Azospira inquinata: one gene and its partner. The protein of the gene in region 1 interacts with the protein of each later gene in a pairwise test. Links are inferred from orthologs where the notes say so. Each region holds a gene or a part of one and is shown on either strand. Other genes may lie near its edges.

Evidence for each region. Proteins that work in one complex are often made in the same cells at the same time.
Region 2: the proteins of Azoinq_RS09910 (region 1) and mobA interact in binary tests that used the Escherichia coli proteins (3 or more experiments, as listed by UniProt). The link is inferred for Azospira inquinata from one-to-one orthologs.

What each region holds. Positions count from the first base shown.
Region 1 is NZ_CP064782.1:2,157,648-2,161,457, forward strand. The notes cover bases 1-2,994. They hold Azoinq_RS09910 (molybdopterin molybdotransferase MoeA), read left to right. Parts: upstream 1-890; coding sequence 891-2,099; downstream 2,100-2,994. Other genes in these bases: narI (respiratory nitrate reductase subunit gamma), read left to right, coding at 1-183; mobB (molybdopterin-guanine dinucleotide biosynthesis protein B), read left to right, coding at 344-904; moaD (molybdopterin converting factor subunit 1), read left to right, coding at 2,109-2,360; moaE (molybdopterin synthase catalytic subunit MoaE), read left to right, coding at 2,368-2,829. Outside these bases: Azoinq_RS09925 (ParB/RepB/Spo0J family partition protein), read right to left, coding at 3,164-3,810. UniProt on the Escherichia coli protein: Catalyzes the insertion of molybdate into adenylated molybdopterin with the concomitant release of AMP.
Region 2 is NZ_CP064782.1:2,809,255-2,812,400, forward strand. Bases 1-2,738 are described here. They hold mobA (molybdenum cofactor guanylyltransferase MobA), read right to left. Parts: upstream 1,819-2,738; coding sequence 1,183-1,818; downstream 1-1,182. Other genes in these bases: Azoinq_RS12770 (EAL and HDOD domain-containing protein), read right to left, coding at 1-1,048; mgtA (magnesium-translocating P-type ATPase), read right to left, coding at 1,902-2,738. In the rest of the region: more of mgtA, read right to left, coding at 2,739-3,146. UniProt on the Escherichia coli protein: Transfers a GMP moiety from GTP to Mo-molybdopterin (Mo-MPT) cofactor (Moco or molybdenum cofactor) to form Mo-molybdopterin guanine dinucleotide (Mo-MGD) cofactor.

The DNA.
Region 1 (3,810 bases):
ACCTTCCGGGGCGACGCCCCCCTGTGCATCGAAGAAGCTTCCCCCATCTTCAAGCTGCACCTGTTCATGGGCATGAGCCTCTTCATCATCTTTCCCTTCTCCCGTCTGGTCCACGTCTGGAGCGGCTTCGGTTCGGTCACTTACCTGGGGCGCCGCTGGCAGCTGGTGCGGCCCCGGCGCTAAACCCCCGACGCCGGTTTAACCCGTGCCGTCCCGTGCCCCCCACAAGGCGGGGCGGCTTTTTCCCAGCGTCAGGGCGCCCCTCGCCTTGACGCTTTTTTTTCTTCCGGGGAAAGTGGCAGGCCGCCAGGCCCCTTTCCCCTTGATGCCCGGAGATTCCCCCATGCCCCTTCCCCGCCCGTCTTCCCCGCCTCCCGTGTTCGGCTTTACGGGCAGCAGCGGCTCGGGCAAGACCACCCTGGTGGAGCAGGTGGTGCCCCTGCTGGTGGCCCAGGGGCTGTCCCTGGCCCTGATCAAGCACGCCCACCACGGCTTCGACATGGATCAGCCGGGCAAGGATTCCTACCGTCACCGGGCGGCGGGCTGCGCCCAGGTGCTGGTGACCAGCGACCGGCGCTGGGCCCTGCTGCGGGAATTGGGAGCGGCCCCCGAGCCCACCCTGGCGGAGCACCTGGCCCGGCTGGAGCCCTGCGATCTGGTCCTGGTGGAAGGGTATAAGCAAGAACCCATACCCAAAATAGAGGTCTATCGGGCAGCCAATGGCAAGCCGCCCCTGTATCCTGACCACCCGGGAATTCTGGCTGTGGCCAGTGATATTCCCCCACCCGGGCTGGCCGATCAGGGCCTACCCTGGCTGGATTTGAACCAACCGGCGGCCGTAGCGGCCTTTGTCCTGGACTACCTGGACCGCCACGGCTCGAGGAACCCCCATGCTCAAATTTGAAGACGCCCTGGCCCAACTGCTGGCCGCCGCCCAGCCCCTGACCCAGGTGGAAACCGTGGATACCGCTGCCGCCCATGGCCGGGTGCTGGCCCAAGATTTGGTTTCCCCCCTGGATGTGCCGCCCCTGGATAACTCGGCGGTGGATGGTTACGCCCTGCGGGTGGGGGAGGTGACCGTTGCCGGCACCCGCCTGCCCGTCAGCCAGCGTATTCCGGCGGGCAGCGTGGGAACTCCCCTGGCGCCGGGCAGCGCCGCCCGGATTTTTACCGGCGCCCCCGTGCCCCCCGGGGCGGATGGGGTGGTGATGCAGGAGCTGTGCAGCCACGAGGGGGAAGGGGTGGTGATTAACCACCTGCCCAAGCTGGGGGAAAACATTCGCCGGGCCGGGGAAGACGTGGCCCGGGGCGGCCCCCTGCTGGCCGCCGGTAGCCGTTTGCGGCCCCAGGATGTGGCCTTTGCCGCCTCCGTGGGCCTGGCCCAGATTCCCGTTTTCCGCCCCCTGCGGGTCGCCGTCTTCTTTACCGGGGACGAGCTGCGTATGCCCGGGGAGCCCCTGGTCCCGGGCACCATCTACAACACCAACCGCTTTGCCCTGGTGGCCCTGCTGCAACGCCTGGGCTGTGAGGTGCGGGATCTGGGCCAGGTGCCGGACGATCTGGAGGCCACCCGGGCGGCCCTGCGCCGGGGCGCGGCGGAGAGCGACGTGATTCTGACCAGCGGCGGCGTTTCCGTGGGGGAAGAAGACCATGTGAAGGCGGCGGTGCGGGCGGAAGGTCGCCTGGATTTGTGGCAAATCGGCATTAAGCCGGGCAAGCCCCTGGCCTTCGGGCAGGTACGCAGGGAAGACGGCGGGGCGGTGGATTTCATTGGCCTGCCGGGCAATCCGGTGTCCGCCTTTGTCACCTTCCTGGTCCTGGTGCGGCCCTTCCTGCTGCGCCGCCAGGGGGCGGCCCGGGTGACCCCGGTGGCCTATCGGCTTCTGGCCGCCGATGCCTGGCTGAAGGGGGACCGGCGCCGGGAATTCCTGCGGGCCACCCTGAACGAAGATGGGGCCGTATCCATTTATCCCCATCAGGGCTCCGGGGTCATGGCCTCCAATGTCCATGGGGATGGCCTGCTGGATATACCGCCCCAGACCCTGGTGCAGCAGGGGGACTGGGTGCGCTTCCTGCCGTTTTCCGAATTGCTGAACTGAGGAGGCGCCATGGTGACCGTGCTTTATTTCGCCGGCCTGCGGGAAAACCTGGGGGTGGATCGGGAAAGTCTGGTCCTGCCGGAGGGTGTGGCCGACCTGGGCGCCCTGCGCCGCTGGCTGGCCGCCAGGGGCGGAGAGTGGGAGCGGCTGGAAACCACCCCCAATCTCCGTTTTGCCGTCAATCAGACCATGGCCCGGGCCGCCACCCCGGTGGCAGACGGGGATGAAGTGGCCTTTTTCCCCCCCGTGACCGGAGGCTGAGGCGGCCATGACCATATCCGTGCAGACGGAGGATTTCGACCTGGGCCAAGAGGTGACTGACCTCCGTGGCGACGACCCGGGTATCGGGGCCGTGGCCAGCTTTGTGGGCCTGGTGCGGGACATGAACCAGGGCCAAACGGACATCGGAGAAATGTTCCTGGAACACTACCCGGGCATGACGGAAAAGGCCCTGGCTGACATCGAGGTCCAGGCCCGGGCCCGCTGGGACCTGCGCGGTGTGCGGGTAGTGCATCGGGTCGGCCGTCTGGCGCCCAAGGATCAGATCGTGCTGGTGGCCGTGGCCGCCGTGCATCGGGGCGACGCCTTCCAGGCCTGCGAATTCATTATGGATTACCTGAAAACCCAGGCCCCTTTCTGGAAGCGGGAACAAACCCGGGACGGGGCCCGCTGGGTGGAAGCCAAGGCGGACGACGAGGCAGCAGCCCAGCGCTGGGCCGGGGCCGACTGAGGCGGGGGTGGCCGGGGGTTGGCGGGCAAACTGCTGATCGCCAGAAGCCAGAAGCCAGAAGCCAGAAGCCAGAAGCCAGAGCCAGAGCCAGAGCCAGAGCCAGAGCCAGAGCCAGGCGGCAGGCGGCAGGCGGCAGGCGGCAGGCGGCAGGCGGCAGCGGGCCCCTCCTCAAGGGCCGGGCTTCCGCCCGTAATCCCGGGGCGCCGCCCCAGTTCCAGGTTCTGAGGCTCACCCATGAACAATCTACCGGGAAATTCCCCTTTGGGCAGGACGGGCCCCTGAGTCGTCAGGGCCCCGCCGTTTCTTCCCAGCTACCGCTTGAAATGCCCCTTACTTAGCCCTGCTTGGTGGCCAGGAATTCGTCCACCAGCCGGGCCAGCACCGTTTCCGGGTCTTCCTCTTCCAGGCCCAGAAGCTCGGCCACCAGCTTGATCTTGCCCGGATTGAGCCGGGCGTGGGGAGCGGCTGTCGGGTCCGGGGAGGTCTCGCCTTCCCCGGGCAGGTCTTCCCAGGGGGCCACGCCAGCAGGCACGGCGGTGGGCTGGGGCGCCGCTGACGCAGCTTCCTGGGCTGGGGCCGGGGCGGCCTCCGGTGCCGGGGCTTCCGCCTTGCGGTTGCGGCCGGAAGCGGCGGAGAGTTCTTCTTCCACCACCTTCTTGGACAGCTTTTCCCCATCGGACAGGTGTTCGATGAGGGATTCGGCCTTGGCTTCGTTTTTCCGGGCCAGCTTTTCCAGCTTGACGGCGGCGCCGGTGCTGGAAATTTTGCCTGCGTCCAGGAGGGCCGTGACCTTTTCCGACAGATTTGCCGCCGCCGTGGCCTGGGCTAGCCAGGTGCCGGTGCGGCCGAAATACTGGGCCGCCTCTTCCGTATTGGGGAAGCGGGCGGCGATGGTGTGCAGGGCGGTGGCCATATCCCGGGCCTCCAGGGCGGCCCGCACCCCGATCCCCAGATTTTCGAAGACCTGGACATCCAGGGCTT
Region 2 (3,146 bases), 650 kb from region 1 along the record:
GGCCGGCGTGGGCGGCCAGGGCGCCCTGGACCTCGTCGGTGAGGGGCAGGGCGGCGAGAATGTCGCTCATGGATAGGTGCAGGAGAATGTTGAGCAGGGAGAAGGCCCCCACCATGTAGGCGCAGTCCCGGAAATCCCGGTCCTCCGCCTTATCCGGGGCGGCAGCCATGGCCAGCCGCTCCATCAGGGCGCCCCGCAGGGCGGCCTGTTGCATGAGGGGGTTGGGCTGTTGCTCTTCGCTGAACTGGTGGGCGTAGATGAGCAGTTGCAGCCAGCGTTGCAGCTGGCGCCGGCCCAGGAGGGTGATGGCCTGGCCGAAGCTGGAAATGCGGGTGGTTACCCCCAGGGAAACGGAATTCACCAGACGCAGCAGGTTGTAGGAAAGCTTGGCTTCCTGCTTGAACAGTTCTTCCAGTTCCCGGGTATCCGCGTCCTGGACGATGAGGGAGAGAATTTTCAGGAGCCGCAGCTTGGCCGGGTCCGGCACCGTGCCGTCCACCTCGTCCGGACGGAAGAGAAATTCGTTGCTGACCAGGTTGAAGCCCCGGGCACCGCACCAGGCCAGCAGATCGTTGTTGCGCACCTGACGGGCCACCAGCACCAGCCCCGCTTCCTTGGCCCGGGCCAGTTCCAGGGGGGAGACCTGGTCACGGGCCTGGCGGGCGTCCAGCACGGCCCAGTCCGCCTTGCGCTGGATCAGGTGATTCAGGGTGGCGTTGCTGTCCGCCTGGGCGGCGATACGGAAACCCGGATGGCGGAGAAAGCTCAGATCCTGGTCCAGATCCCCGTCCGGCAGGGTGAGGATGAGCTGTTCCACCGGCAGTTGGGTGGCGATGGAATTGCGGGCGTAGATTTCCCGATCCCCGGGCATCAGCCAGGGCAGGGTGAGGGGGTGGGGCAGGCTGCGATTGTGTTGGGCCAGGTGGGTGATGCCCGTGGCGGCCAGTTCCCCATCGGGGAAATCTTCAGGAAAAAGCGCCAGGTCCACGCCGGCCCAGGCCAGATTCACGTTCAGCAAAGGACGCAGAAAAGGGTAGGGAACGATCATGGCCGTAAGTTCTAATACTAAGAGCTAGGATTGTAGCCGTTTCCCGGACGGGTGCCAGCCTTTATGCTTATGCTGGGCCAATTTCCGGGGCCCGGGGGCCTGATGGCGGGCTTCCTGGCTATGCCGTTAGGCTTTTACTGCCCCTTGCCCAGGTCCGCAGCCGCCAGGTCCGCCGGGGTATTCAGATTGCGGAAATTCTCCGGGTCGGGAAATTCCACCCAGCGGGTAGCCCGGCTGGCCAGCCAGGCCAACACCCGCTGGCCCCCCCCATCCAGATAGGCCCCCAGGGGGGCGGCCAGGGTGGTGGAGCAGAGGCAGCAGAGGGGATGCTCCCGGCCGCCGCTGCGGACCGCCGCCACCTCTCCCGGGTTTTCCGCCAAGGCCTGGGCCAGACGGGCCACCAGATCCGGAGGCAGAAAGGGGGTGTCGCAGGGGGCGGCGGCCACCCAGGGGTAGGGGGAGCGGCCCAGGGCTTCCAGCAGTCCGGCCAGGGGGCCGGGATAATCCGGGCGCTGGTCGCCAAAAACCGGGTAGCCCCAGGCCCCGTAGATGTCCGGATGCCGGTTGGCGTTGATGGCCAGGGCGCTGACCTGAGGCGCCAGGGTTAGGGCCACCCGCCGGGCCAGGGGCACACCCCCCAGACATTGGAGTCCCTTGTCCGCCCCGCCGTAACGACGCCCCAGGCCTCCGGCCAGGACCACGCCCCAGATCGGTTGGTTTAGGGGGGCAGGGGGAAAGGGGGGAGCTGGCGGGGAAGCGGGGGCGGTCATGGGGCTAGTAGGCCTGAAGCGGCTGCCCTTGGCAAGCCGCCACCCCGCGCCTGGGGGGAGCGGGGCGGCGGGACGCTATGGGTTTATTGCCAGCCGTAGCGGCGGCTGTAGAAGCCTTTCATCCACTGGGTGAGGCCCATATAGCCCAGCAAAATGGCGGCCAGGGCGCCGAAGTAGGCCAGGGGCAGGGCTTCCAGCTTGAAGTAGTGGGCATAGGGGCCCATGACCATGACAATGCCCAGGATCATGATGGCCAGGGTGGCCAACAGCAGGGGCCAGCCCGCCCGGCTTTGCAGGAAGGGAATGCGCCGGGTGCGGATCATGTGCACGATCAGGGTTTGGGAGAGGAGGCCTTCCACGAACCAGCCGGATTGGAACAGGCTTTGGTGTTCCGGCCCGTTGGCGCCGAAGGCGAACCACATGAGGGCAAAGGTGAGAATGTCGAACACCGAGCTCACCGGCCCGAAAAAGGCCATGAAGCGGCCCAGGTCCGTGGGGTTCCAGTGCTGGGGCCGGGCCACCTGTTCCGGGTCCACATTGTCGAAGGGAATGGCCACCTGGGAGAAGTCATAGAGCAGGTTCTGCACCAGGAGCTGGAGGGGCAGCATGGGCAGGAAGGGCAGGAAGGCGCTGGCCACCAGGACGGAAAAGACGTTGCCGAAGTTGGAACTGGCGGTCATCTTGATGTACTTGAGCATATTGGCGAAGGTCTTGCGCCCTTCCACCACCCCTTCTTCCAGGACCATCAGGCTCTTTTCCAGGAGAATGATGTCCGCCGCTTCCTTGGCGATATCCACCGCCGTATCCACGGAAATGCCGATGTCCGCCGCCCGCAGGGCCGGGGCGTCGTTGATGCCGTCTCCCATGAAGCCCACCACGTGGCCCCGTTGGCGCAGGGCCCGGACAATGCGTTCCTTGTGGGCCGGGGTGAGTTTGGCGAAAACATTGGCTTGCTCCGCCCGCAGGCCCAGGGCCTGGTCATCCAGGTCTTCCACTTCGGCCCCCAGGAGAATGCCGGTAATGGGCATATCCACTTCCCGGCAGATTTTGCTGGTGACCAGCTCGTTGTCCCCGGTGAGCACCTTGACCGCTACCCCGTGGTCGTTCAGGGCGGTGATGGCAGGGGCGGTGGTTTCCTTGGGGGGGTCCAGGAAGGCGATGTATCCCAGGAGTTCCAGCTCCTTTTCATCCGCCACCCCGTAGGTGTCCTGGGTGGGGGGCAGTTCTCGACCGGCCACGGCCACCACCCGCAGGCCGTCCTCGTTCAGGTCGGCGGTGACGGCCCGGAGCTGGGCCAGGAGTTCCGGGGTCAGGGTTTCCGTTTCCTC